DNA from 2 places in the Shewanella sp. KCT genome. Region 2 is predicted to be linked to the other one. Evidence: riboswitches for the same ligand, from Rfam matches in the RefSeq annotation. Region 2 holds a riboswitch; the other holds the start of a gene.
What was found. Region 2 has a riboswitch for cobalamin ahead of AYI87_RS03115 (ABC transporter ATP-binding protein). Riboswitches for the same ligand answer to the same signal wherever they lie in the genome.

Region 1 (14,940 bases), on a different contig from region 2:
CCTCAAGCTGCGACACGTCAGCTGATAAAGCTGATCACTGTGACCTACTCGCCTAAGATGAAGAAGATCAACGACGACCTGATCCGTGAACTGGCCCATGAGGCGCAGCTCAACACCCAGATCAAGCGTCAGCTGACTCATCTGGTGAAGCCAGTACCGGGCGATGGCAACGACATCAACCAGCAGGCTTATCTGGCGAAGATCGCCTGTCTGCCGCTGCTGGCCAAGGTGAAGAAGGGACTGAAGCAGGGTTACTTCAAGTCTGGCGTGAGATTCGCCCAGACGCTGGACCGCGCCCGCGAAGCCAAGATCATCACAGAGGGCGAGCACAAGCAACTACTGGACTATAACCTTAAGCGTGAGCGCGCCATTCGTGTCGATGAGTTCGACTTCGACATGCAGCTTATAAGTGACAAGGCGGCGCTGAAGATAGCCTAGCCTAATGGTTTAAGTCTGATCTGCTTCGTATTAGCAGCAATGCCAAGAGCCGCCCTAGGGCGGCTTTTTTGTGTGCCGATGTTGCGACTATCTTCGTCGCTGCTGGTGCGATTATCGAGGGCCATAACCAGCACTTGAAAGTGTGCCACACCTCCTTTTTTGCCGAGGTCATCCATAGACAGAAAATAGGGTATGATGGCTGCGGGCAATTTTATGGGCAGGCGAGTGCTAAAACGAAACCATTATCGACGTGAGGGGCCAGACTATCGCTGCGGTGAGCAGGTGAGCTTTCACGACATCAAGGAGGTATTTGGCCTCAATCATATTCGCCTGGGTAGCTGGGTGGAGGAGGAAGAGAAGCATAAGGCGGCCAACCTTATCTTCGACGCCTTTGCCGATCTCGCCTTCATGTTAAAGCTGCCGCCCAAGGCCATGGGGCTGAGACAGACACTGAACCTGGCCTTCGGGACAGGTGGACAGATGGGCGTGCAGGCCCACTATATGCCTGCTCAGAGAGAATTAGCCCTGGCAAAAAATGCCGGTGCCGGCGCCCTGGCACACGAGTTCTGGCATGCCTTCGATCACTATATCGCTACCAAGGCCTTCGAGATACCGTCGACGGGTATCGCCTTTGCCAGTCACTGCTGGCTGGCCGAACACACGCCAATTGTTCATCCCCTTAACGATCGCCTAATGCAGCTGTTTGCCTGCGTCTTGCTGAGCGGCGATGGCCAGGACAGCCACGAGTATGTAGGCCGCGCCGTGGCGCTCGACAGGCAGCAGGGGAGGCAATACTTTTCCAAACCCACAGAGATGATGGCCAGGGCCTTCGAGGCCTGTATCGAGTCCCATCCCGAGATCTGCAACCCCTACCTGGTCAACGAGACCCTGGACTCGCCCTTGGCCAAGGCGGGCGGATACCCTAGCCTCGACCATAGAGAGAGCATCTATCGCCAGCTACTGGCCTATTTCGGCCCCCTGGGTGATGCCTTGGGGCGCGAGGGATAGCCTTAATCTACCCAGTGCAGCACGTCGCGTATGATGGACCACCTGGGTTTAGGCTCGCTGGCGCCTTGGCCTAGCATCCAGTAGTTGTAGAGCCGCTCTTGGTGGCCATCCACCTTGCGCAGCTTCTGCCAGTTGTTGACATAGTTGAGCAGCGACTGGTTGTCCTGGGCGACCGCATAGGCGATAGGGTACTTCGCCTTGTACTCCAGCGGCGCTATGCCATAGCCGGGGAAGAAGAGGGTCCAGGCGGAGCCCGCCTCGGCGCTGATCACCACGGCATCATACTTGTCGCCCTTCTGACGGAAGAAGTCCTTGTAGCCCTTAATCTTGACGAACTTAAGGTTGGGGTAGAAGGCCTTGGCATCTTCGATAATGTCGCTGTGCTCCACATAGGCGATGGTGGTATCTTGCATCGCCTTGATCGACTGGTTGCGCTTGAAGCTGTTGACCTTGTGGTCTTTGGTGGCGATGGCGAGATTAAGTAGCAGCACTGGCTCCACATAGCTCAGCTTATCCATCTGCTCGATATCCATCGCCAGGCCCGACATGGCGATATCGAAGAAGCCCGCGTCGAGGGAGGCGGCCAGCTTGTCCTTCTCGAAGGGGATGAACTCGACCTTGACCCCAAGATCGTCTGCCAGACGATTTGCCATGGCGCTGTCGAAGCCCACCAGTTGTCCGGCGTTGTTGTAGTAGCTAAAGGGCACATTGCTGGGGATATAACCGACCCTCAGCAGGCCGCGTGCGCGGATTGCGTTGACATCGGCGATAGGGCGACTGGCGCTCTGACCCAATACCGGATACTGCTTGCTCACCTTGGTCGGCACCTTGTCGGCCACCTGCATGTTGGCGATAACGCCGCTGGTTACCTCTGGGCTGTGAATAAACAGCCCCATGCCCACTCGGCAGACGATGAGGGTGAGCACCACGCTGGCCCCCACGCCTATGGCCATCTTGAGCAGTTGCGGCGGCCTGAGTCTTAGACGCTTCTCAAATAGCGCCACCGTCAGCAGCGTCAGGGCAAACAGGTTCATCACGGCGGTGATGGAGTTAAACTTGCCCGTGATAAAGCCCGACATCACAAACAGCTGGAACAGATCCTGTGGCAGATGCACCAGGTCCAGCATGAAGGGGATAGCCACATAGACGCTGCCAAACAGCGACAAGACGCCGCTGATGGAGAGCGACGGCAGGGCGCTGAGTTCTATCGGGGTGCCGTTGAACCAACCGGCGAAGAGCACGAAGAGGATCACCGTCAGCTTGCCTATGTTGGGGAAGGTGAAGGCGATGGGCACCAAGATCTCCACCAAGGTTTCGGCATCGTCGCTCAGGCTCTGATGCTCGCGCATGATCTGCTTACACTCCTCGACGATCACCGGGATCACGATGAAGATGTTGCCGGTGGCAAACGCGGTAACCAGGCTGGACTTGCTGATCCTTAGCGCTTGGGCGAAGGTGACCGGGGTCAGGGAGGCGACTATCCAGGGCAGTACCCAGAAGGTGAGCAGCAGGCAGAGGACGAAGTAGCTGACGAGATAGACCTGCATGCTGGCAAACTCATCCACCCCCATGGTGCCAGCGGCCGAGGCCGACATGGCGAAGATCCCTATGGGCAACACCTTCACCAGCGCCTGGGTGATCTTGGAGAAGATCTCGCTGCAGGTGTGCATGAAGTTAATGATCAGCTGCTTGTTATCGCCCTCCATGCCAATCAGTGCCAGCCCCATGGCGATGGCGAAGATCACCATGGCGGGCACATAACCCTCGGCCATCGACTGGAAGGGGTTGGAGGGGATATAGAGCTTAAAGTAGTCGATGGCCGCGGCGGGCTCTATGGAGCTGGTGCTGAAGAAGGAGGCGGTCTCGACAAAGGGAAAGGAGAGCGGCATCAGGGCGACCAGTAGGAGTCCGACAGCCCAGAGCAGCAGCATGATGACGCCGGCGCGGCTGAAGATCAGGCTGGCGGTGGCGCGCTTGAGTTTACCTATGCCCCCTACCAAGGAGACCAGAATATAGGGCAATACCGTCATCTGCATCAAGAGGATCACGCTGGTGCCTATGCTGCTCATCCAGCCGACGGACTCTCCGAAAAAGAGCCCCACCGCAAAACCGACAAACATGGCGACGAGCATCTGGGTCGAGCTGGTCATGGCGAGCAGTTTTTTTAGCACGAGAGTCATTCCCTTTTTACGTATGCTTGAGTTTCCGACTGCCTGATTATAAAAGGGGCTGCGGCTTGGCAAAAGGCTTTCATCTCAATCTGTTGCGCAGCAGCACAATTAATATCTGGGCAGATAGTGGTGGCCTGCCTCATGCCAAGGCTGGCCCGAACGCTTGATGCTAGCCTCCCTCGCTAGAGGGAGAGCAGAGAATGGGACGCCTGAGGGATAGTGCGCTTGGCCTCGGGGTCGAAGATACAGATGCGATCCCGCCCGGTTTCCTTCGACTGGTACATGGCGCTGTCGGCGTCGTTGATCAGCCGCTCCAGCTTATAGCCCGACATCTGAGTATCTGTGATCCCAAAGCTGGCGGTAACCTCAAACTCGTGGCCGGTGGTGCTACAATCAATCCCGGCAATCGCCTTACGGCAGGCCTCGGCCAGCTTAACCGCCGTCTGTAGGTCGCAGCCGGGCAGGGCGATACAGAACTCCTCACCGCCGATGCGGGCGAAGATATCGTTCTTGCGTCCTTGGGCCTGACAGGCCTTGGCGACTTTCTTCAGTACCCAGTCGCCGCAGGCGTGACCATACTTGTCGTTGATCTGCTTGAAGTTATCCAGATCGAACAGGATATAGCTGAGGTCTACCTCGCTGCTCTCGCAGTAGGTGAGCGCGCTCTGGGCGACCTGGGTGAAGTGACCGCGGTTAAACACATGGGTCAGGGCATCGTATTCCGCCAGCTGCTTGAGGCGCTTCTGAATCGTCCATGACTTATAGGCCCAGAAGCCCAGCAGGGTGATGATGGCGATCAGCAGCGAGATAAATAGCCGGTTGTTCTCCGCCTGGGTCTTCGCCAGTTGCTGCTCGGTCAGCAACAGGTTGTTCTGTCTGTCCAGCAGTTTGATACGACTCTTCTGCTCCGCCGCCTGATGCTCGGCGAGCTGGAAGGCCAGATGCTTGGTCTTGATGTCGTCCAGATATGCCTTGTCGGCCTGGGCGTACTTGACGTGATAATCCAGCGCCGCCTTGTAGTCATTTCTGGCCTTATTCGTCTGATATAAGATGCGATAGGCGATCACGCTTGATTCATCGTTCCCCATAGGTATAGAGGTTGCAACGGCTTGGGATGCATAAGTTTCTGCTTTGTTGGTCTGGCCCAACTCTTGATAGCCTTGAGCAAGCAGTGAGTACAAGCGAGAAGAGACAGGTGCATAGTTAAATGCGTGGATTGTGTCTAACTGTGCTTCTAGTAGTTGTAATGCTTGTTGGTTTTTGTGTTGCTCTAATAAAAGTGTGGCCACATAAGTATTTATAATTGTACTAACCAGAGTTTCACCGCTTTTTTCGCAAACATCTATGCCGTTATTTATCTCAGGACTATTTTCATCCAGTTGATGAAGTTTGAGTTTGGCTTCTATGGTGAGTTGAATTGCCAAACAGGCATTTCTATCCTCTTTGACAATAGACTCCAGCTTGTTGGCGTAGCGCAGACCCAGCTCGTATTGCCCAAGTTGGTTGTAAAACAGTGCCGCAACCAGTAGTCCCAATTGTTGAAATTCAGGTTCGGCGATCTCCGGTAACATCTCAAGGTGTTTTGAGAGGTTTGATAGTCCCTCTGTCCAATTTTTAGATATGGCTAAAATATTGATAATAGATAGATTTGATCTGAATTGTATTAGTTTTGGGCTGTCATGGATTAAGTTTTCTTTGTAGAGTGCTATCGCCTCTTCAAACTCTCCCTTAAAGGAAAGTTGGTAGGCTTTAAGATAGTTGTAATAATATTTTTGCTCTCTGGATAACTTATCTACATCTTCATCTAAGGATGCCAGAAGTTCTCCAAATTTTTGGGGCTCGCTGCTGCGCAGTTGATCTGCCTTAATGAGTTTTTCATTTAATATATCCACCTCACCGGCCCATATGGGGGCGATGAGGCAGAATATTAGAATGAGTTTTGTAATTTTGATAAACAAAACGAGTGTCTCAATATCGAATTATTTTTCTTCTTGTTGGGTGTCACTCTCATCTGTTTCTTTTGGTTCATCCTCTGCTGGCAACATTGCGCAGACAACATCGGCACACACATCAAGTTCACGGGCGAGGTTTTTTACATCTCTCTCTAACAACATCTTTTTTAAATCGTTTGAAAGATTTGAGTCAATGACTGCTTGACTAAAACTATCTTGAGTTTGAAGACCTGCATCGTTTCCAATTCGCTCTAGTAATTCAATGACGTTTGACATTGTTCGTCCTTATTGTTGTTGGTGGTTAGTTTTCGGGTATTAGGATGTCATCGACTCGGTATGCCGTTTCAAGTTTAGCCAGCTTCTCCAAGATTGTAGGGTTTGGCCGCATCTTTTCGCTTGGCGGGATCACCAGGGTGGTATGCATGAAGATCTCGGCATCGGCCAGGTCCCGTAGCGGCAGAGTGTGTTTGCGCACCTTATCTATGGGGAGCACGGCGGCCTCGTAGAGGATCACCTGATGATCTAAGGGGTAAGTCTCTGCCAGCAATTCTATCAGTACCTGACGATGGGCCTTGCCGGTGGCGAATCTGGCCATGCTCTTATCACCTGCCAGGCCTATCTGCCAGAGGATCAGGCAACAGGAGGGGTCGAAGCGCCGCTGGTAAAACATAAACTGGCTGGCTTCAAACTGCTGGCAGCCAAATTGGCCAGGGTCTATGCCAATGTCGGCGATCAGGCAATCTTCGGCGGAGATGCCGGGCACCATGACAGCCTCGAACCCTTCGGCGCGCGCCGCCTCTATGGATCTGTGGGGCGCTTGGGCGAATACGCCGGGGTGACCGTAGAAGGCGCCGACGACTTTCTTGCCTTGTCTGACCTCTGCTAGTATGGCGTCGACCATCTCTCGGTAGGTGATATGACGTGACTTACCCTCGCCGTAGTAGACCTGTAGCGAGCGTACGTCTGGGTGCATCTCCTGTAGCCAGAGTTCTACTATGCCGTTTGAAACGCCGGAGAAAACGACGTCGGCTTGTTCAATATAGCTGCGTGCCAGCGGGCAGATGTGAGCACCTAGTGTCATCCCAATGCCGACACAAGCCAGGCTTCCCGCCATGTTAAGTATGTCCGATGTTATGCTTGTTAATTAAGGGTTAAAGCTAACAGCAATTTACTGGATTTAAAACTCTTTATTATTTTTGTTTGGCAGGTTTTTTATTGAGACTCTTCGGCCAAACTCAAAAAGTATTCCAATTGGCTCTCGCTGGTTTCATCTCCAATACCATGAGCGGGATGACTGGGCGAACGTTGTTTGAATCCCAGTTTTTTTACGATTCTTTTGGTGGCAAGATTTTTAATAGAGAAACATGCTTTAATTTCTGATAGTTGCAGTGTTTTTTTACTGTGCTTTATCAGGGCGATGACGGCCTCGTCGGCAAGTAGTTTACCTTGTGCCTTGGGTAGCATCATGATACCGATTTCGGCCAATTCTCGTTGAGTCTGGTCCCAATTTAGTCCGATAACGCCTGTTGTATGACCTGAAGCTTTTTCTACTATGACCCAGAGCATGTAGCTAGGTGGTGTATCGGGGTGTTGTAATGCCTTTAAGGTTGCCTTAATTGACGTTTCAAAGGCTTTGTCGGCTTCGGCATGGGTGAACGGCTGACAGATATGGCGCATCACCCTCTCGTCGCAATAGAGGCGGCGATACAGCGCCTTGTCTGACTCATCTATCGGGCGCATGGTCAGGCGCTGGCTGGCAAAACCATGGTCTGCCAGGTAGTGGGTTAGCCTAGAGGGCAGCTCGCTTGAAAGCTGCTCCCTTGAGGGGAGTTGCTTTGATGAGAAGGGTTCATTATCTGGCATGCTGCACCTCGGATATCTGCAGCGGTCTCTGCTCGGCGAAGCGGATCACTCCCTTGTCGTCCACCGAGCGGTCGAACACCACATAGTAGGCGCTCATCAGCGGCAGACCCAAAATGGATTGATCCGGCCAATTAGGCAGCTGCGACAACAGCTTGAAGCAGGCCTTGCCCTGAGTCGGCGTGTTGATCTGCCAGTAGTGCTGGGGCGTGACGCGGATGGCGATAGGCTCGCATCCCGGTGGACAGTCGGGATCGTCGCAGCTCGGCGCCGAGTCATGCTCGTTTCGCGGGCCGACAAAATAGAAGATGAGATCCGGCCAGCGCTCCAGCTGTAGCTCTGCCATGTCGATACCTGTCTGCTGAAAGGCGATATCGCTAAAGGGGGCTATCTGCTGGGTGAACTTGGGATCTATCGATTCCAGGGCCTGAGTCAGCGCGCCAAACAGGTGACGGGTGAGCACAATTGCAGAGGCGCCCGTGTCTATGATGGCGTTGCTCTGTCCCCTAAGGGTGTCGCAGATATGCACCCCATGGGTGTGCAGGTGCTGGCCGTCTGGGCAGAGCGCACTTGTGTCTGATGGTGAGTTATCTTGCTGGGCGTCGTCTGCTTCTGGCGCTTGCTCTGCTGACTCGTGCTCCGCTAATGCTTGCTGCTCTGCATTCTCTACAGATTGCGTCAGCAGGCTGGGGATCATCTCGCCATCGCCTATTTTTAGTCCCACCAGGTTGACGTTGTAATACCGGTTTTCGATCACCGCTATGGTTTTAAATTCGCCTTGATACAGTTCGGTATGTTCCTCGCCGCCACCTAAGATCAACCAGCCCTGGTTGAGGGGATCCTGGCCGAGGAAAGCGAACTCGTTGGCGCTGTTGGGTGCGAGCACCTCTTTGCTGGCCACATGTATACTGGAGCGGCGGGCGAAGAAGGCAAACTTGTTGGGGGTCAGGCCGTGGCTGGTTAAATTGCTGAAATAGGGCGGCAGATCATCTGTCGGCTGGGTGCGCAGAAAGCGTTTAAACTGGCGCAGATCTTCGCTGTTGAAGCTCGTCTCGGTCGCCTGATGCCACTGGGTGTCTTGCGCGGCGAGCGCGCCCTGACCCATGGAGAAGTCCTGATTCGCTTCAGTGAGTATGGGGCGATAGTGCTGGCTGCACAGGTGGATCTCCTCATCGAAGGGCCAGGGGAAGGTGAGCGCCGGGGCTATGCCGTAGTGATGAAAATAGCTCTTGAGATCATAGACCTTGTTAAGGGCGTCGTAGGCCAGACCTAAGATGCCGTCGGCATCGGCAAAGCTGGTCTCTTGGGCAAGAGATGACACCACGGCCACAGGGCACTGCTCAAGCACAATCGGATGGTGGGCGTGGGGAACATGGTCGTCATGGAGATCGAAATCTATCGCATCCTCACGAATCCCCACCCGGGTGTAGACCACTGGGCCGTCCCAGCCACCTATGCCGTACAGCACCTCTTGGGCGAAGCTGGTGGGGGTGAGGGCAGTGTCGCGCTCCTCGACATAGTCGCTGCCAGACACCACCAGGGTGCTGCTACCCGTATCTAAGATCAGGTTGAGCGGGTGCTTCTCGGCGCCAATTCGCAACTGGGCACTGTAGCCACCTTTGGCATACACATTGACGAGAGGGACTTTGAGGGTGCGGGGGGCATTGGTGGTTGAACTCATCGATGACCTTTGGGGCTAAGGGAATTCATATAATTGTTATATAAGTGATTGTTTTACTCTATCCAATCAAGAGGGTCAATTTAAGGACAGTGGTCGAACATCAATAGGGAAGAAGTTAAGAGAGCCTTTGCTATTGGCTTTGTAAATTTTAATTAAGATTAAAAAAGTAATCCAAAGCGTCAACGAGTTTTTCAGTCTTAATTTTTGTAAATCATCCGCTCCCTCTGGGTAACTTTGTAGTAATATCTGCTGGAAATCACTGGTGTTTAGTGATTCACACTGCAAATGGCCGCAGATTGTTATCGGTTTGTTGGTTATTTTTGTTGGCTATCTGGGTGTCGCAGCATTGAGGATGAGGTAGATAAAATGGATTTTTCACCACAGGTATTTACTCAGGCGTTGGCCAAAAGGCTGGTGCTCGCACTGCCCCTGTTCGCACAGCCCTTGGACGTGACCGCCACCGAGCTGGCACAGATGTCATCACAGGCCCATGTCCAGCCCAGTCAATTGACTATCTTCAAGCAGAACCTTGGCTTGCATTTCCCCGCCAACTGGCGCCTGGCCTACAGTGAGCAGCACGGTGATATGTTTTCGGCCGAGTTTGTGCCCGCCCAGCAGCTGCTGGCCCATTGGTCGTCGCTCTACTGCGTGCAGGGGTTTAAGGGGATGGCGCAGCGTATCGACCCCGAGGCCTTTCTCGACAGTTTTGCCGAGCAGTATCGCCATACCTGCGAGGGGGAGATGCAATACCAGAAACTGGGCGCCAGCGAGCTCGGCGGTAAGGCGAGCTATAGCGCCATGTTGACCTGCGATAAGATGCCGCAGACCCACAGAGGCGAGCAGGGCATAGATAAGCCGGTCGGCGAGATAGGTCACTATACGGTTATTGCCGGCAAGGAGGATCTGTTTCTGCTGCATCAATCGGCGCGGGGCGAAGCCTTGTTATCTCTCTCTTCTCTTAAGATAGCGCCGCCCGTCGAGCGTATCGCCGATATGTCGGGCCTGCGATAACACCTGCTTGGCGCTTGCTTGTGACAGCTCTTGCTCGGGCTAGGGCTAGGGGCCCGGGCTAAGTTGGCCGCTTTTGTGGTTGTTTTTAGGCCAATTTGTTGTCATGTTAGTCAAGTTTTAGACGCTCGCCCCTGTCCTTATCGGGAGCTTTCTCGGCAAGGCGCGGCGAGTTCTCACTCCTTCAGACATGATTAACGGGCCATAATGAAAAATAATACTCTGCTCCCCCTTGCCGCGCTGACGGCTGCTCTCTTGTCGCCATCCCTGTTTGCCAATGATGTGACAGTGATCCATGCCGGCACCCTGCTGGCCGACCCGGCCGCTAAGCCGCTCAGCGAACAGACCCTGGTGATCACCGATGGCAAGATTAGCCAGGTTGCCCCCGGCTATCTGAGCGTCGAGACCGTCGCGCCTGGCGCTAAGTATGTGGATCTCAAGCAGGGCTTTGTGATGCCGGGTCTGATGGATATGCATGTGCATCTGCAAGGCGAGCTGGGGCCCAAGAATGATAGCCAGCGCCTTAGGATGTCAGACGCCGATGTGGCGATGCAGAGCGCCTACTTTGCCAACAAGACCCTGATGGCGGGCTTCACCACGGTTAGGGACCTCGGCGCCAAGCCGGAGCAGATGTATGCCCTGCGTGACGCGATTGCTAAGGGGTGGATAGACGGGCCGCGCATCATCGCCTCGGGCGGGGTGTCGGTGACCGGCGGCCATGGCGATGTGGACGGCATGAGCCCAGATCTGCTGGATAAGTTCACCACTAAGACCATCTGCGACGGCCCCTATGACTGTCGCCGCGCCACCCGCCGCGCCATCAAGTTTGGCGCCGATGTCATCAAGATCACCTCTACCGGCGGCGTCTTGTCGGATACCGACACAGGCACGGGCCAGCAGATGAACGATGATGAGATCAAAGAAATTGTGGCGACGGCCCATGCCTTGGGGCGTAAGGTGGCCAGCCATGCCCATGCGACAGAGGGGATCAACGCCGCTCTGCGCGCCGGGGTCGATAGCATAGAGCACGGCAGCTACGCCGATAAGGAGAGCATCAAGCTGCTCAAGAAGAATGGCGCCTTCCTGGTGCCCACCCTGTTGGCGGGCGATACCGTGGTGCATATGGCCAAGGAGTCTGACTTTATGTCGCCGGCCATCAAGCAGAAGGCGGTGCGAGTGGGTGCCGATATGACGGCTAACTTTACCCGCGCCTATAAGGCCGGGGTCAAGATTGCCTATGGTACCGACAGCGGCGTCTCGGCCCACGGCACCAATGCGCGCGAGGCCGTATTGATGAATCAGGCGGGCATGAGTAATAAAGATGTGCTGATCTCGGCCACCATCAACGGCGCCGAGCTAGTGGATATGTCTGATAGCTTGGGTACCCTGAGTGTCGGCAAGCAGGCCGATATTATCGCGACCCAGGGCAACCCGCTGGAGGATATCTCGGCCCTGCTGGATGTGGGCTTCGTGATGAAAGGCGGTAAGGTGGTGAAGTCGCGCCTGTGAATGAAAAAAGATTGTCATTAAATTTCAATTATATTTTTTAAACTATTGATATATTATGACACTTATCCAATAGGGGGCTTAGGAATGGCCCCCTCTTTATTGGAGTTTTTCAGTTAATTTACGTAAACAAAGGGAACTATATGGAATATTTTATTGGTGCGTTGAAGAAGTTTGCTGATTTCACCGGTCGTGCACGTCGCAAAGAATTTTGGATGTTTACCCTGTTCTACATCATCTTCTATGCCGTGGCGGCAACCATAGATGTGGTGACAGGTCTGTATATGCTGAGCGGTATCTTCTCGCTGGCACTGCTTATCCCAACTCTCGCTATCTCGGCAAGACGCCTACACGACACCGGCCGTTCGGGCTGGTGGCAGTTGATCGGTCTGATCCCGCTTATCGGCGCTATCGTGTTGATCGTCTTCTATGTACAAGACAGCGTTGAAGGCAATGAATATGGTGAAAACCCTAAGGCATTAGCCGAGGCGTAACTTTCCCCTATCTGCGATGAAGGAGGCATAGGCCTCCTTTGTTGTTTTAGGGAGTAATGCAGCCCTTGGGTGAAGATGCCGATTCGGGCCATTATGGGAGCATTAGACATTTATACGTGTAGACGTCTATAATGCCCGCATTCTGTCACTGGAGCCGGGAGAGAGCCTCTCCTCAACGCCGCACATAAGCCGCGGGGCCGAGGGCAGAGCGTTACCTAATTTAGTCAACCTTATGTGGTGCCCTAGCCAAAATGGCGCAAGGGATAATCGGGAAGCCAGTGAGAATCTGGCACTGCCCCCGCAACGGTGATAGGTGAGAGCTGGGTGCGCCATGCCTTTAACATCATGGCGTTAAAAAAATCTAAGCTCGTCGTTTAAACCCTTTGTTTAGACTTAGCCTCAGTCCGGAGACCGGCCCTTAAGGTGATTTTGAGATTTCGGCGGGCAGATCTCGAAATGCGACCCTGGCGGTTTGATGGACTGCGCCCAGTCGTGACGCCTTGCCCTGTTTCCCTTTTAGGAGTTAAAGGAAAATGGGTACACAACCTAGTAAAATTGCGCTACTGCTTGGCGCCTGTCTGGCCGGGAGCTTTCCTGTCTTAGCGGAAAGTTCGGGCACCCCAGGGCCTGTGGATGAAACCATCACGGTTATCGGCCGCAGCGAAAACACCCCTATCAATATCGCGGCTAACGTCAATGTGATCGACGCTGCCGCCATCGAGCTCAGCGGTGCCACCAACCTCACCGACTTGCTGCGCGGACAGAGCGGCATTCAGGTGTCAGATTCAAACTCGGGCGCCGTATTTGCCATGCGAGGTTTCAGCGCCAGTCAGGCGGTCAACAACACCTTGATCCTGATCGATGGTCGTCGCCTCAATAACATCGATATCGCCGCGCCGAGCATCGGCGCCATCGGGCTCAATCAGGTGGAGCGAGTCGAGATCCTCTCAGGCAGCGCCGGTGTGCTCTATGGAGACCAGGCGGTTGGCGGGGTGATCAACATTATCACCAAGGCGCCGAAAGATAACGGCGGCAGCCTGCAGCTCTCCGGCGGTAGCTTCGACACCTTTGAGGCCAAGGCCGAGGGGTCGGTCGCCATCAATGACAACTGGCGCCTCTATGGCGCGGCCAACCATCTCAAGAGCGACAACTATCGCGATCACAATGCCAGCAAAACCAGCTCAGTGCTGGGACGCCTGCAATATGACGATGAGGTGCAGCAGTTCTTCGCTGAGGCGAGTCACTATGACAATCACCGCGAACTGGCTGCTGCGCTGAATGATGATCAGATCAAGGAAAACCCAAGACAAATGGGTGATCTGCAGCAGGGCGATCTCTTTATCGATGCCTACCTGCATGAGATGACCACGGCGGCCCGCACCGGTTATCAGCGACAGCTAAATGAGGCCTGGTCTCTGGGCGCCGACCTTAACTACAGCGACACCCTGACAACCGGGCTCAGCACCTGGAATACAAGCCGCCGCGATACCCGCTCTCTGCTCGAGTTTAAGCCCAAGGCTGTGGCTAACATCAAGACGGATAACGGCGAGCTTAAGCTGGTGACCGGTCTGGATCTTAGTCGCGGCGAGGCGACTTTTAGCAATCGCAGCAATGTGCAGAAGCTGGCCAGCGCCTATCTGCAGGCGACAGTGCCTCTCACCGAGAGTTTCAGCTACGTGGTGGGCGGTCGTTACGCCGAGGTGACCGATGAGCTGGTGGACGGCAAAGCCTATCCAAATGGGATAGATCTTGATCAGGATGCCCATGCCTTCGAGCTCGGTCTCAACTATCGCCCTAATCAGCATCATAGATTCTACCTGCGTGCCGACGACAACTTCCGTTTCGCCAAGGTGGATGAGCAGGCCTACACCCCGGCAAGTATTCAGGGGCTCAAGCCGCAGACCGGCCGCAGTTACGAGGCGGGCTGGGATCTGCTGCTCGAGCAAAACACCCTGCGCGTGAGCGCCTATCGTCTGGATCTCGAAGATGAGATCGTCTTCGACCCGAGCGCAGAAACCCCCGTGGGTGGCAGCTTCCCCGGCGCCAACGTTAACGCCGATGCCTCACGCCGTTATGGGGTAAGCGCAGACTGGGACTGGCAGGCGACTCAGGATCTAATGCTTGGGCTTGAATACAACTATATAGACGCCGAGTTTACCGAAGGACTAAACGAAGGTAAGGCGCTCTCCTGGGTGGCCAAGAACAGCGGCCGTGGCTATGTCAGCTACGATGTTTATGAACATCTGCAGCTCTTCGCCGAGGCGGTCTACACGGGTGAGCGCTACATGGAAGGCGATAATGCCAACTTAGGCGATAAGCTCGATGCCTATACCCTGGCAAATATCGCCATCAACTATTCCCGCGATGCCTGGCTGGCCAGCCTGCGGGTCGATAACCTGCTGGACAAGGAATATGTCAGCTCAGGGTATTTCAGCACCTGGGGTAGCGGTTATTATCCTGGTACGGGCCGAGCGCTGCGCCTGACCGCCAGCTACCGCTTCTAACGCGGCTTTAGCCTTAAGAGCCAGTCAGATCTGACTGGCTTTTTTATTGCCTGCTGTTCATCATAGGGCTTGGGAAGGTGCGAACAAGTCGTCGCACAGCTCTGGCTTTGATAGCAGCGACAGTTCAAGGCATTCAACTGAGGGCATGCCGAGGCCTGCTGAAGTTGAATAACGCCGAAATGGTGTTGCTATCAAAGCCCCGCAGGGCGAGGCTTACAGCGGTATTTTCTGCGTTACAGTTCTTGCGAAGGACTAGGGCCATTCGCTGCAAACTGTGCCTTGCATCTATCCACTTTAAGCACACGCAGAGCAAGCACG
Region 2 (14,940 bases):
CAGCGAGTCCAGCACAGCCGCCATCGCCTTGGTGCGATAACCCTGGCTGTCTTTGCCAAAATAGGTCTGGGCCTCCATGTGGGACAGGGCCTTGCCCTGGACTATCACCTGGGAGCTGGTGTCCGAGTTAGGTTTAAGCAATATGGGATTAAAGTCTGTGTGGGGCGCAAGATAACAGGCCTCGGCCTGCAGCGCCTGGGCGCGGCCTATCTCACCGCCGTCAAGGGTCACCGCGCTGTTGAGCGCCATATTCTGCGGCTTGAAGGGCGCCACCCTGCGCCCCTGACGGGCGAAGTAGCGGCACAGGCCCGCCACCAGGGTGCTCTTACCCGCATCCGAGGTGGTGCCCTGCACCATCAAGATATTGCCACTCGCCCCTTGATTGCTATTGTCCTGCTTGCTCTGTTTACTCTGGTTGGGCTGATTACTTAAGTTATCTGGTGTCATCGGCTTCTCTTCCTATTCCTTGGCGCCCTGGCTCGTCTCATCCTTGAGGATCAGCGGCAGACCGGCGATGACCAAGACCACCTGCTGGGCTCGCTGAGCGATCGCCTGATGCAACCAGCCCGCCTCGTCGACGTAGCGGCGACTCAAGGGGTCGGCCGGTACCACGCCGCAGCCCACCTCATTGCTGATCAGCACGACAGCTCCTGGCGCAGTTTCCAAGGCTCGCAGCAGCGCCGCCTTAGCGCTCGGCCAGTCATCGCCCTCGAGTAGCTGATTGGTGAGCCAAAGGGTGAGGCAATCGACTAAGATCACCCGCTTCTCCCTGGCGTGAGTTTCGATACAGGCACTCAAGTGTAGCGGACACTCCAGGGTCTGCCAGGGCAAACCATCCTCACGGCGCTCATCCTGGTGGCGGGCGATACGCGCGCGCATCTCCTCATCCAGCCCCTGGGCAGTGGCCACAAACAGGCACTCATAACCCTTGGCCACATAATCGGCCACGAGGGAAAGGCCATGGCGAGACTTACCGCTGCGGGCGCCGCCTAGAACCAGGTGCATCATAGGCTGATCACCAGGATAAACAGGTAACAGAGCAGCTCGATCACCTGCTGGGTCGCCCCCAGCACGTCGCCAGTGTAGCCGCCGATCTGACGACGATAACTGCGTACCAGCAGCTGGCGCGCCGCCAGCAACACCAAACAGAGCGAGAGCGCCGAGGCGATACCGCTGAGCCAGAGGGTGAGGACGCCGGTCAGCAGCAAAATGCCCAGCTCATTTGGGGTCTGCGACTGGGCCAGGGGTTTGCTCTTGCTGCTGTCGTCATCCCGTACATAGGTCTCGGTGAAGATTAAGGAGGCCGCTACCATACGGCTCAGGCAGTGGCCCACCACCAAGGCTGCCATCACAAGATCGCCATCGAACAGGGCGATCTCACTGAGCAGCACAAACTTGAACAGCAGGCTAATCACCAGGGCGAGCACGCCATAGGTGCCGACACGCGAGTCTTTCATTATGGTGAGCTTATCCTGCACCTGCCAGCCACCACCGAATCCGTCGGCGGTATCCGCCAGGCCATCCTCGTGGAAGCCACCGGTGAGCAGCAGCCCGGCCACCATGGCGAGTAGGATGGCGACGCTGATGGGCAATACCTGAGTCGCCAGGCTATAGACCAGGGCGCAGATGCCACCGACAAGCACGCCGACCAGGGCGAAGTAACGGCTGGCCTGATTGAGCCGCTCATTGTCGACCTCCACCCATGCAGGCATGGGGATCCGGGTAAAGAAGCCCATGGCGATAAAAAACAGGTTTAACTCTCTGGCAAACATCTTCGCGCTTTCCCTTTTGGTTCCTTAGATTGTGATTGCCGCTAAATCGAAATGCCCATCTCTTCGAGGGAGGCCATCTCGTTGTAAAACGTGGCCGCCGCCTGCACCAGAGGCACAGCCAGCGCCGCCCCGGTCCCCTCACCGAGACGCAGCCCGAGAGACAAGAGCGGCTGGGCATTGAGATGCTCCAGCATCAGTTTGTGACCGCGCTCGCCGGACTCGTGGGCGAAGATCATATAGTCCCGGGCGTGGGGCGCTATGGTCACCGCCGCCAGGGCCGCCGCCGTGGCGATGAAGCCGTCGATCAACACCAGCATCTTCAGCTCTGCCGCCGCCAATATGGCGCCGGTCATCTGCACTATCTCGAAGCCACCCAGACAGGCCAATACACCATAGGGATCTCCCAGTTGCTCACGGTGCAAAAACAGCGCCTGCTCCACCAGCAGCTGTTTGCGTGCCAGGGTGGCGGCATCTATGCCTGTGCCCCGACCGACACACTCGACCGCCTCGCGCCCCATCAGCGCCGCCATGATGGCCGCCGCCGAGCTGGTGTTGCCTATGCCCATCTCGCCGAAGGCTATAAGGTTACAGCCGCGGCCCTGATGCAGCGCGACTCGCTCCCTGGCCATGGCGAAGCCCTGCTTGACCGCACCCAATGTCATGGCGGGCTCGCGATGAATCGCACCTGTGCCCGCCCCCAACCTGTGATTGATAAGCTTGGGCTGATCATGGATCTCCTGGGCGATGCCGCAGTCGATCACCTCCATGGTGATCCCCCCCTGGGCACAGAACAGATTGATGGCCGCGCCGCCCTTGAGGAAATTCATCACCATCTGGGTGGTCACCTCGCTAGGCGCGATGGAGACGCCGGAGGCGGCGATGCCGTGATCGCCGGCAAACACCAAGAGGGTTGGTTTGGTTATTTGCGGCTTGTCTGGCCCCAGCACCCGGGCGATAGTCATCGCCAGGGTTTCGAGCGCGCCCAAGGCGCCCAGTGGCTTGGTCTTAGTGTCTATCTTCTGCTGGATCTTGGCATCGAACTCGCTACTTACCTCAGTGACTTCAAACATACTGGTACCTCATATCGCTCGCCCTCGTTCTCGATTCATTGCAATCCACGCCTTCTTTGCAGGCATAGTTCGGCACAGTTCAATACTCTTCTCCATCATGACTCCTCTCCTTCCATACACCTTTCCTTCGATCCTGGGCTAGTTGCCACGCTTCCCGCCCAGGATAAACAGAAAGAAGAGGCTGCCTATCACAGCCGTGATGATCCCCACCGGCAGCTCCTGATAGCTGAGCAGACACCTGGCCAGCACATCCACCCAGATCATAAACAAGCCGCCCACCAGGGCCGTCAGCAACAGGGCGAAACGCCCCGGCAGCAATAGGCGCACCATGTGGGGCACCATCAGGCCGACGAAGCCGATGCCGCCGCAGTTGGCCACCAGGACGGCGGTGATCAGCGAGCAGAGCAGCAGGCTGACGAGACGCAGGCGCTGCACCCGAATGCCCAAGGTGTGGGCGGTCTCATCCCCCGCCTGAATGGCGAGGATCTGCCGCTTAAGCAGCAGCAAAATGGCGCTCGCCGCTAACACCAGCAGCCAGGGCAGCCAGAGCATCTGCCAACTCGCCTTGGCAAAGCTGCCCAGGCTCCAGAAGAGCACAGAGGCGGCCGATTGCGGCCCGGAGAAATAGAGCATCAGGCTGGCCAGCGCGCCGAACAGGAAGGAGATCGCCACCCCGGAGAGCAACATGCGCTCTATCTGGGTGTTAAGATCCCGTCCGCACAGGGCCAGCACCATGAGCACCGCCAGGCTGGCACCGATAAAGGCGCCAAGCGGCAGGCCGACACTGGCAAGAGCGCCGCCGACACCGCCCAGCAGGGTGATCACCACAACCGCCCCCAGACTGGCACCGGATGAGATGCCAAACAGATAAGGGTCGGCCAGGGGATTGCGAGTCACCGTCTGTAACACGGCGCCCGCCAGGGCCAGGCCGAAGCCGGCGATGAAGGCCAGCAAGATGCGCGGCAGGCGCAGCTCAATCAATATTCTTGCTGTCACGCCGCCGGGATCGGCGCCGCTCAGCTTGGCCAGCAGCACCTCAAGCACCTCGGCGACGCCTATCTGCGCCGCGCCGAAGCTCACCGCCAGCACAGGAGTCGCCAGGGTCAGCAGCCCCAGGCAGACGAAGGCCAGGTATTGTTGCGGGCTATAGCCTCTTCCCAGACTCAGGCTAGCGCTCAGCATGGTTAGCCTCCTTCGCCTCAAAGGTCTGGTCACCCAAGCCATTGCCATGCAGAGCACTCTGCCCTCCATTTTGAAGGTGATAGCCATAGAAATAATTAATCTGCGGGTTGCCGTGCTGTGGATGGGGCGATACCTGACAGCAGACGCCGAACACCCTGGCGATCTGCGCCTCGCTCAGCACCTGTTTGGGCGAGCCTTGAGCCACCGCCTTGCCCTGATCCAGCAGCAAAAGTTGATCGCACAGGGCGCTGGCGAGATTGAGGTCGTGAATCGAAATCACCACAGTCACCCCCAGGGCCTTGAGCAGCTCGAGGATCTGGATCTGATAGCGGATATCCAGGTGATTGGTGGGCTCGTCGAGGATCAACAGCTTGGGCTGCTGCACTATGGCGCGAGCGATCAGGGCCCGCTGCTTCTCGCCCCCAGACAGGGAGGCGTAGATCTGTCCGGCGCGATCCTTGAGCCCCACTGTCTCCAGGGCCTGACTCACCGCCAGGCGGTCGGCCTTGGTGGTCATGGAGAAGGCGGCCTTGTGTGGCGTGAGCCCCAATGCCACCAGCTGGGCCGTGGTCATGTCGAAATGCTGGGGCGTGTCTTGCAGCACAACCGCCACCTCGCGGGCAAAGGCCCTGGCGCTCAGGCTGGCGATAGGCTGCCCAAACAGCTGGATCTCACCGCTGTTAGGCGTAAGGAAACGATAGAGGCAGCGCAGCAGGCTGGACTTGCCTGCGCCGTTGGGGCCTATGATCCCCAGCATCTTACCCTCGGGCAGTGCCAGGTTAACCTGGGACAGTATGGGGCGCTCACCGCAGCGCCAGCTGAGATCCCGCACCGATAGCGCCGGGCGCACGCAGGCGCCATCGCCTGCACCTAAGTTCGATCCTTCACTGGCGCCGTGAGACAGGAGTGATTCTGTTTGTGATGGCTGACTAGGGGCGCTCAAGGTCGCGCCCTCCGGGGAGCAGCGCCGAGGCGCCCTCGCCCTTGGGCCAGACTCGGCCCCGAGGTATTCTTCATCTATTGGCTCCCTCAAGTCACCCGCTTGAGATAGTAGTTGGAGAGTAGGCAGGTATCCTGACTCGTGGCGACCAGGTCGGGTTCGACTAGGCAACACACTCACAGTTGCGGGCACAGTTTGGGCTAGCGGCGCTGGGCCTTCCCCAATTCCCTATTAAGTCCAAGTTATCGCCTTGGCGATCTCGACACCATACTCCCGGCGCAGGCGGTCCCCACGCACGGTTATTATGCTAAATTTCGCGCCCCTGGCAAGCGGGCTGCTACTCGGGCTAACAAATCAATTACTCGGCGTCGTGCCAGTGCAGGCGCCAGTAACCCTCTCCCGCCTTATCGCGATAGTGGCTTACCTTGACCACACTGGCGTAATCCAGACTCAGCCGGGTATAGAAGCCCACGGCGCGCTCTACCCCCAGGGCCTTGGCCATCAGGTGACGTATCACGCCGCCATGAGTGAGCAGTAACAAGGCCTCACCACTATGCTGATGCACCAATAGCTCGACCACCTCGTCGACACGCTGCTCGAACTCAGCCATGGGCTCCCCTTCGGGCAGTGGATTGGCCCAAGGGTCCCGCCAATAGGCACTCAGCTCCTCGCCGTGATCGGCATGCAGCTCAGGGATAGGCTGACCGTCCCAACGGCCGAAGTAGATCTCCTTGAGCCCGGCATCCAGGGCTACCTTCACCTGATTCTTAGTCGTCAGATGTTCGGCAAACACGCGGCAACGCTTAAGCGGCGAGCTGATCACCCTGTCCACCGTCTGGGGCAGCTTGGCATAGGCCAGCTGCATCTGGGCGAAGCCTATCTCTGTGAGAGGTTGATCGCTATGGCCGCGCAGCAGGTTGCCGCCTTCACATTCGCCGTGGCGCATCAAATAGAGTGTCGTTTGCGTCATAACTGCAGCATTAAACCTTTTCAAGTTAAGTCGCTAGCAGCATACCCTTATGGCAATAAGCTTGGCAACGCCAGACAATTAACACATTGAAAAACTTTCAAATTAAATATCTTTGTCAGCCTTTCCATACAATGCAGTTTAAACAGGACGCAGCGGCGCAGCCCTCGAATTTCATCCGTGTTTACGCTTATACTCATTTGACTTGCCCTGGGTATTATAAGTCGATTAGTATAGACGTCTATACGTTTATACATCCAAAATAAAAATAGCACGTCAAATCGATAGACGCGGCAGTTTAGGCAATAGGTCAGTTGAAGTAGGTGAAAGTTATGGCGACCCAATCCCCTGTTCGAAACGTAAGGCAGATTAACGACGCGATCCGCGCGCGGCTCAATAAGGAAATTTTGATCCTCGACGGCGCCATGGGCACCATGATCCAGAACCACAAGCTGGAGGAGGCCGACTTTCGCGGCAAACGCTTTGCCGAGTGGCCCTGCGATCTCAAGGGGAACAACGACCTGTTGGTGCTGACCCAACCCGAGCTTATCAAGCAGATCCACAGAGATTACCTGCAGGCGGGCGCCGACATCATAGAGACCAACACCTTCAACGCCACCCAGGTGGCCATGGCCGACTATGAGATGCAATCGCTGTCACGGGAGATCAACCTAGAGGGCGCTCGACTGGCCCGCGCCGCCTGTGATGAGGTGGCCGCCGAAACCGGCCGTCAATGCTATGTGGCCGGGGTACTAGGGCCCACCAACCGCACCTGCTCCATCAGCCCGGATGTCAACGATCCCGGCTATCGCAATATCCATTTCGACGAGCTAGTCAGCGCCTATATCGAGTCCATCGAGGCACTGATAGAAGGCGGCGCCGACATCATCATGGTAGAAACCATCTTCGATACCCTCAACGCCAAGGCGGCGCTGTTTGCCATCGAAACGGTATTCGACCAGCTGGACCAACGCCTGCCTATCATGATATCAGGCACCATTACCGATGCCTCGGGCCGCACCCTGACGGGTCAAACTACAGAAGCTTTCTACAATTCACTGCGCCACGTGAAACCGCTCTCCATCGGCCTCAACTGCGCCTTGGGGCCGCAAGAGCTGCGCCCCTATGTAGAGGAGCTGTCGAAGATCGCCGAGTGCTATGTCTCGGCGCACCCCAACGCTGGCCTGCCCAACGAGTTTGGCGGCTACGATGAGACGCCGGAGGAGATGGCCGAGGTGATCGGCCCTTGGGCAGAGGAAGGCCTGCTCAACATTATCGGTGGCTGCTGCGGCACCACCCCAGAACATATCAAGGCGATCCGCGCCGCCGTCATCAAGCACGGCGCCCGGGAGCTGCCGGATCTGCCCGTAGCCTGTCGCCTCTCAGGCCTGGAGCCGCTGACCATAGACGCCGACTCGCTATTTGTGAACGTGGGCGAGCGCACTAACGTCACCGGCTCGGCCAAGTTTCTGCGGCTGATCAAGACGGGCGAATATGAAGAGGCGCTGTCGGTCGCCCGGGATCAGGTGGAAAACGGCGCCCAGATCATCGACATCAACATGGATGAGGGGATGCTGGACGGCGTCGAGGTGATGCAGAAGTTCCTCAACCTTATCGCCTCCGAGCCCGACATCAGCCGGGTACCTATCATGATCGACTCCTCCAAGTGGGAGGTGATCGAGGCCGGCCTCAAGTGCATTCAGGGCAAGGGCGTGGTGAACTCCATCTCCCTCAAGGAGGGTGAAGCCAAGTTTATCGAGCAGGCCACCCTGGTGAAACGCTACGGCGCGGCAGCCATCATCATGGCCTTCGACGAAGTTGGCCAGGCCGATACCATGGCGCGCAAGATAGAGATCTGTACCCGCGCCTATCGGGTATTGGTCGATAAGGTGGGCTTCCCGCCGGAAGATATCATCTTCGACCCCAACATCTTCGCCATCGCCACTGGCATCGACGAGCACGACAACTATGCGGTGGACTTCATCGAGGCGACCCGCGAGATCAAGCGTACCCTGCCCCACGCCATGATCTCCGGCGGCGTGTCTAACGTCTCCTTCTCCTTCCGTGGCAACAACCCGGTGCGCGAGGCGATCCACGCCGTGTTCCTCTATCACGCCATCCAGGCGGGGATGGACATGGGCATAGTCAACGCCGGTCAGCTGGCGATCTATGATGATATCGATCCCGAACTGAAGGCCAGGGTAGAGGCCGTGGTGCAGAACCTGCCCTGCCCGGTGGAAGGATCGAACAACACAGAACAGCTACTGGAGATCGCCGAGCAGTACCGCGGCGACGGCGCCGCTGGCGCCAAGAAGGAAGATCTCGAGTGGCGCAGCTGGCCAGTCAACAAGCGGCTGGAGCACGCCCTGGTCAAGGGGATCACCGACTTTATCGATCAAGACACCGAAGAGGCGCGCCAGTTGGCCAGCCGTCCGCTGGATGTGATCGAAGGCCCGCTGATGGATGGCATGAACGTGGTCGGCGACCTGTTTGGTTCGGGCAAGATGTTCCTGCCCCAGGTGGTGAAATCGGCGCGGGTGATGAAGAAGGCGGTGGCCTACCTCAATCCCTACATAGAGGCGGAAAAAGTCGAGGGCGAGTCCAACGGCAAGATCCTCATGGTGACGGTTAAAGGCGACGTGCACGACATAGGCAAGAATATCGTCGGCGTGGTGCTGGCCTGTAACGGCTACGAGGTGGTGGATCTCGGCGTCATGGTGCCGGTCGAGAAGATCATAGAGGTCGCCAAGGCGGAGAAGGTAGATATCATCGGCATGTCGGGGCTTATCACCCCGAGCCTGGATGAGATGGTGCACAACGTCAAAGCCTTCCACAAGGCGGGACTGAATATTCCCTCCATCATAGGCGGCGCCACCTGCTCCAAGATCCACACCGCGGTGAAAATCGCACCCCACGCCCCAGAGGGCGCCATCTATATCGCCGACGCCTCGCGCGCCGTGCCCATGGTGGCCAAGCTGATCAACAAGGAGACCCGACAGGCGACCATAGATGCCGCCTACGAGGAATACCGGGTGATGCGCGACAAACGCAATTCACAGGCCAAGCGCAAGCAGATCGTCACCCTGGAGGCCGCACGGGAAAACCGCTGCCAGCAAGACTGGAACGCCCATATGCCATTTGTGCCGAATCAACTGGGCAGACAGGTGTTTGACGACTACCCGCTGGAAGACCTAGTCGATCGCATCGACTGGACGCCATTTTTCCGCAGCTGGGAGCTACACGGCCACTTCCCCAAGATCCTCGATGACGAGGTGGTGGGCGAAGAGGCGCGCAAGCTCTACCAAGATGCCAAGGCGATGCTCAAAACCATCATCGAAGAGAAATGGCTGACGGCCAAGGCGGTCATCGGCCTCTTCCCGGCCAACACAGTCAATTACGATGATATCGAGATCTACACAGATGAAAGCCGCAGCCAGGTCGAGATGACCACCCATCATCTGCGGATGCAGATAGAACGTGTGGGCAACGACAACTTCTGTCTCGCCGACTTCGTCGCGCCGAAAGACTCTGGCGTCGCCGATTACATGGGCGGCTTCGCCGTCACCGCCGGCCACGGCATCGACGAGCATGTGGCCCGCTTCGAAGCCAACCACGACGATTACAACGCCATCATGCTTAAGTGTCTGGCCGACCGACTGGCCGAGGCCTTCGCCGAGCGGATGCACGAGCGGGTACGTAAGGAGTTCTGGGGCTACGCCGCCGATGAGAACCTGGATAACGAGGCGCTGATCCGTGAGAAATACAAAGGCATACGTCCGGCCCCCGGCTACCCTGCCTGCCCGGATCACACAGAGAAAGGCCTGTTGTGGGAGCTGCTAAAGCCCGACGAGACCATAGATCTCAATATCACCGAGAGCTACGCCATGTTCCCCACCGCCGCCGTCTCCGGCTGGTACTTCGCCCATCCGCAGTCGCGCTACTTCGGCGTGACCAATATCGGCCGGGATCAGGTAGAGGACTACGCCAAGCGTAAGGGAATGAGTGTTGAGGAGACAGAGCGCTGGTTGGCACCGGTACTCGACTATGATGTTTAACGGGAAGTGATCTGGAGTCATCACATAGACTCCTTGTGATTGTTTAAACTTCGTTTGAACTTGAGTCCAGAGGCTTCGCCTCACTAACTCATACGGCCTTGCGGCCGAGGAAAGTCGTGGGTCTTCAACCCACACCCGAGCAAGAAGGGGATCAACAGCAATCCCCCTCTTGCATCTCCCCTGCCGCCCCAGACGAAGTTGTTTTTCCTCATACTCCAATGAAAATCGCCTAACGACTCGGATGGGACTCCTGTCCCCCCGAGTCTTGCCCATCGTCCATGATGGCCACACGGCATTTTCATCTGCGTATCCCCGCTCTGGCATCCTGCTTCGCTCTAACTCCTGCATCCATGCAGTCGTCGGCAACTTCGATGGGGACTTGTTGTAGCATCTAACCTATTCTGAAGGGTCAGTCACTCTGGTCATTGGTCGCTAACAAGATACCTTTTTGGGCTAAATACCTTTCAAGAACAATGAAGGGAGTCGCCACGAGCAGGGCATAAACTATGGCATTTAGGAGACTTTGAGTGATGATACCCAAAAACGAGCTGGGATACAGGCTAGAAAATATTAGCCCAGATAAGATAATACTCGCCATAGCGATATAAAGAGTTAACCCAACGCTAGTCAACCTTTTACTCTCTGGTCTTTTAGCCATAAAACCTCCCTATTTAATACCCGCCAATCACCACCTTACAGGCGATTGAATCCATCTAGCTCCAGCCTAGGTACAGGCTGCTTTTTACTTACCCGAAAGCTTGCGAAGCTTTTAAAGCTCAGCTTATAGAAGTTCTAGGCTTAAGTCAGGCTTCGATGGGAACTTGTTGTAGCATCTGACCTCATTCGCACACAGCTAAAAAGACTTTAAACTCAATATGGTACATACAGCTAAAGCTCATTAAAGGTGACTTATAACAGGTGCCGGTTGTGGTTTAAAAGACCCCGTTGGAAGTTGCCGGAGTGGATTGCAGAAAATCACGTGATTGAGGCATGGATGCCGAGATAGCCTCAGATGAGCCATGGATGGCGAATATGAGGCGATAGGGATTTTCAAAAAGACACGAAGGAGTACAACTTCGCCGGGGCGTCAGGGTGGATGCAAGGAGGGCGAGGACGAGCAGTCCTCCTTGCCCGGGTGTGGGATGGAATCCCACGACGTCCTTCGGTCGGCAGACCGACACACCCTATAACAATGGGATGGAATCCCACGACTTTCTTCGGTCACTAGACCGACTCACCTCATAACAATGGGATGGAATCCCACGACGTTAAGTTAATATCCAAACAAAATTTGAACCAATACATAAGAAAGCCGTGAGGCATCACCTCCCAAAGGGAAAGAAATAACCCCACGACTTATCTCGGCCGTCAGGCCGTATATTCCCTGGTGTGGAACGGAGTTCCACGACTTACAACGGTCATCAGACCGAGACTCCCCTGTTATCTATCTAAATTCATCACCTTGACCCAGGCGGCGACGAAATCATCGACAAACTTCTGCTTTGAGGTATCGAAGGCATATACCTCGGCGACCGCGCGCAGTTCAGAGTTAGAGCCGAAGATGAGGTCCACCGAAGTGGCGGTCCACTTAGGTTTGCCGCTGCTGCGATCCAGTCCCTGATAGATACCATCGACATCTGATTTCTGCCACAGGGTCGACATGTCTAACAGGTTGACGAAGAAGTCATTGTTAAGCGTGCCGGGACGCTGGGTCAACACCCCGTGCTTAGCCCCTTGATAGTTGGCATCGAGGGCGCGCAGGCCACCGACTAACACTGTCATCTCGGGCACAGTCAGATCCAGTTGATCGGCCTTATCCACCAGCATCTCGGTGGGCGACTTATAGCTGTGGTTTACGTCGAAGTAGTTTCTAAAGCCATCGGCATGCAGCTCCAGCAGGCTAAAGGAGTTTTCATCCGTCTGCGCCTGTGTGGCATCACCTCGTCCCGGGGTGAAAGGCACGGCGACCTCGAAACCGGCCTGCTTGGCGGCCAGCTCGACGGCGCTCGCCCCCGCGAGTACGATAAGATCGGCCAAGGAAACCTGACTCTTGCCGGCGCCCTTATTAAAGTCGGCGCGAATCGCCTCCAGCGTCTTAAGCACCTTGACGGTTTCGGCTGGGTTGTTCACCGCCCAATCCTTCTGCGGAGCCAGAGCGATACGTGCCCCATTGGCGCCGCCACGCATATCTGACTGACGATAGCTGGCCGCCGACGCCCAGGCCAGGCGCACGCGCTCGGCAACGCTCAGCCCAGACTTGCTGATGGCTTTTTTAAGCTGCTTGATATCGCCAGCGCTGAGACGCGATTGGGTCTTATCATCGATTGGGTCTTGCCAGATGAAGTTGCCCTGAGGCACCTCTTTACCGAGGAAGTTACGGGCAGGCCCCATGTCTCTATGGGTCAACTTGTACCAGGCCTTGGCAAAGGCCAAGCGATACTCTTCTGGGTCGGCCAGGAAGCGCTCGGCGATCTTTCGATACTCGGGGTCATACTTGAGCGCGAGATCCGCAGTGGTCATCACAGGCGCATGAAACTTACCTTTGACATGAGCATCGGGCACGGCCTTGTGCACCGACTCGTCGGTTGGGATCCACTGGATCGCACCGGCAGGACTGCGGGTCTGCTGCCAATCGTAGGTCAGCAGGTTACTCAGATAGAGCGAGGTCCACTTAGTCGGCGCCTGAGTCCAAGCCCCTTCCAAGCCACTGGTGATGGTGTCTTCTGAGTGGCCCTTGCCACACTTGTTGTGCCAGCCCAGCCCCTGAGCTTCGATGCCTGCCGCAGCAGGTTCTGCCCCCAGACAATCTTTCGGCTTGTGAGCGCCGTGCATCTTACCGAAGGTATGGCCGCCGGCGATAAGTGCCAGAGTTTCCTCGTCATTCATCGCCATACGGGAGAAGGCGGTGCGGATATTCTTGGCTGAACCTAGCGGATCTGGCACCCCTTTAGGGCCTTCCGGATTGACATAGATGAGCCCCATGTGGGTCGCGCCTAAGGGTCTTTGCAGCTTGCCATCTCTGTCTTCACGATCGCTGGCGAGCATCTCGACCTCCGGTCCCCAGTACACCATGTCAGGCTCCCAGTCGTCGTTACGACCACCGGCAAAACCGAAAGTCTTGAATCCCATGTTTTCCAGGGCGACGTTGCCCGCGAGCACAATTAAGTCTGACCAGGAGAGCGCCTCGCCATACTTCTGTTTCACTGGCCAGAGCAGGCGGCGCGCCTTGTCCAGGCTGGCGTTATCGGGCCAACTGTTTAACGGCTCGAATCTCTGCTGACCGCCACCGGCGCCACCACGGCCATCCAAGGTGCGATAGGTACCTGCGCTGTGCCAGGTCATGCGGATGAAGAAAGGACCATAGTTGCCGTAGTCGGCTGGCCACCAATCCTGCGATTGGGTGAGTAGCTGGTCGATATCGGTTTTTACCTGGTCGAGATCCAGCGAGTTGAAGGCCTTGGCGTAGTCGAAACTTTCGCCGTAGGGATTGGAGCGGGAGTCGTGATCCCGCAGCGGGGAAAGATCCAATTGATCGGGCCACCAAAACTGTTTGCTCTTGGGTTGAAACGCTTTGGCGGTGCCAGTGGCGGCAGCCCCTTTGGACTTAGTCATCTGTGCGGATTCTTGCTCATCGGCGACGGCAGGGTTAAACACCAACAAGGCACTCACTAACGCCGCGAGCGTTTGCTTGTTTACTGTTTTTCCTTTCATGGTTAGCTTCCTTCAGGTTAATTACGCTTCGCCGAGGCGAAGCCTGTTGTCAGCCCAGAGTGGATTTCGCCAAGCCGCAAAAAACAAAAAAGAGACAGCAAGCGGCAAGGCTAAATTTCCAAGGCATTATTTAGTCATCAGGAATATATTAGAAGCAAGATGCTAAAAGCATATATCGAATAAAAACGATTATCTTAATCGAAAATAATAAAGCCTTTTTAGTGGCGAAAACCACAGTTCTGACCATAGCCCGACAAACCTCTGCCCCACACCGCCTCGAAAAGATCGGCACAACCATCTCAGCGAAGGTACTAGCAACAATACAGGTCGTGGCTACAACAAATCCCCATCGAAGTTGCCGACGACTGCATGGATGCATCCTTCCGAAGCGGTAACGATTTACCCATAAGCACGAGGCTCCTAACCAATGCAGTTAACTTCGTCTGGGGCGGCACGGGGAGATGCAAGGTGAATAACCATCTTTGATGATTGTGCTTACGAACGAGAGGCAGGGATGCCGAACTGGCTTTTATATAGGGATATATTTGGGGATTGCTGGAGATCCCCTCTTGCCCTGGAGTGGGATGGAATCCCACGACGTTAATATCCAAACAAAGTTTGATCTAATCACATCCCTCTTCTGGCAAACTAACCCCCTATCATTACCGGTTGTGGCTACAGTAAATCCCCCTCGAAGTTGCCGAAGGGTGTTGGAATAAATCGAGTGAGACGGGCATGGATGCCCGGCTAGCTTCCGTAGGTGCATGGATGCATCCTTCGGAAGCGATAGCGATTTATCCATAAGCACGAGGCTCCTAACCAATGCAGTTAACTTCGCCTGGGGCGGCACGGGGAGATGCAAGAGGGGGATTGCTGTTGATCCCCCTCTTGCCTAGGTGTGGAACGGAGTTCCACGACTTACCTCGGCCGTCAGGCCGCACATTCCAAGGTATGGGATGAAAACCCACGACTTTCTTCAGCCGCCAAACCAACTCCCCCTCGAGTGAGGAATAGAATCTCAAACGAGGTTTGCCCCCACTCCCCCTAGACCCAGCTAACACCTTGATCTACTATGCCTACTCACCAGGATGTCTGGTCTCTACCAGCTGGAAACAAGGATTTAAGAAAATGGAAGTTACACTCACCCCGAGCAACGCCCTCGAAACCGCCCTGCAGGCGGCGCTTGCCGATCACACCCAAGCCAAAGCCCTCTATGAACAGCTGATAAAGGCCCAGCTCTACC

Region 1: it holds a riboswitch for cobalamin, as region 2 does, so the genes downstream of both, AYI87_RS10355 (TonB-dependent receptor) here and AYI87_RS03115 (ABC transporter ATP-binding protein) in region 2, are expected to answer to the same signal.

Annotation. Positions count from the first base shown of each region.
Region 1 covers NZ_LVDJ01000006.1:56,401-71,340, reverse strand. Annotated here, with positions in the region: gene AYI87_RS10410 (acyl-CoA dehydrogenase) at 1-438, shown strand, start outside; gene AYI87_RS10405 (CLCA_X family protein) at 664-1,446, shown strand; gene AYI87_RS10400 (cation:dicarboxylate symporter family transporter) at 1,449-3,626, opposite strand; gene AYI87_RS10395 (GGDEF domain-containing protein) at 3,800-5,188, opposite strand; gene AYI87_RS10390 (hypothetical protein) at 5,597-5,845, opposite strand; gene AYI87_RS10385 (SAM-dependent methyltransferase) at 5,871-6,683, opposite strand; gene AYI87_RS10380 (GNAT family N-acetyltransferase) at 6,782-7,432, opposite strand; gene AYI87_RS10375 (pepsin-like aspartyl protease) at 7,422-9,110, opposite strand; gene AYI87_RS10370 (hypothetical protein) at 9,477-10,121, shown strand; gene AYI87_RS10365 (metal-dependent hydrolase family protein) at 10,326-11,627, shown strand; gene AYI87_RS10360 (DUF805 domain-containing protein) at 11,768-12,118, shown strand; cobalamin riboswitch at 12,337-12,553, shown strand; gene AYI87_RS10355 (TonB-dependent receptor) at 12,652-14,622, shown strand.
Region 2 covers NZ_LVDJ01000002.1:49,749-64,688, forward strand. Annotated here, with positions in the region: gene AYI87_RS03090 (cobyric acid synthase) at 1-447, opposite strand, end outside; gene cobU (bifunctional adenosylcobinamide kinase/adenosylcobinamide-phosphate guanylyltransferase) at 460-1,008, opposite strand; gene AYI87_RS03100 (adenosylcobinamide-GDP ribazoletransferase) at 1,005-1,772, opposite strand; gene cobT (nicotinate-nucleotide--dimethylbenzimidazole phosphoribosyltransferase) at 1,814-2,842, opposite strand; gene AYI87_RS03110 (FecCD family ABC transporter permease) at 2,981-4,024, opposite strand; gene AYI87_RS03115 (ABC transporter ATP-binding protein) at 4,011-4,967, opposite strand; cobalamin riboswitch at 5,071-5,249, opposite strand; gene AYI87_RS03120 (histidine phosphatase family protein) at 5,323-5,934, opposite strand; gene metH (methionine synthase) at 6,264-9,986, shown strand; gene katG (catalase/peroxidase HPI) at 11,427-13,697, opposite strand; gene AYI87_RS03135 (SseB family protein) at 14,826-14,940, shown strand, end outside.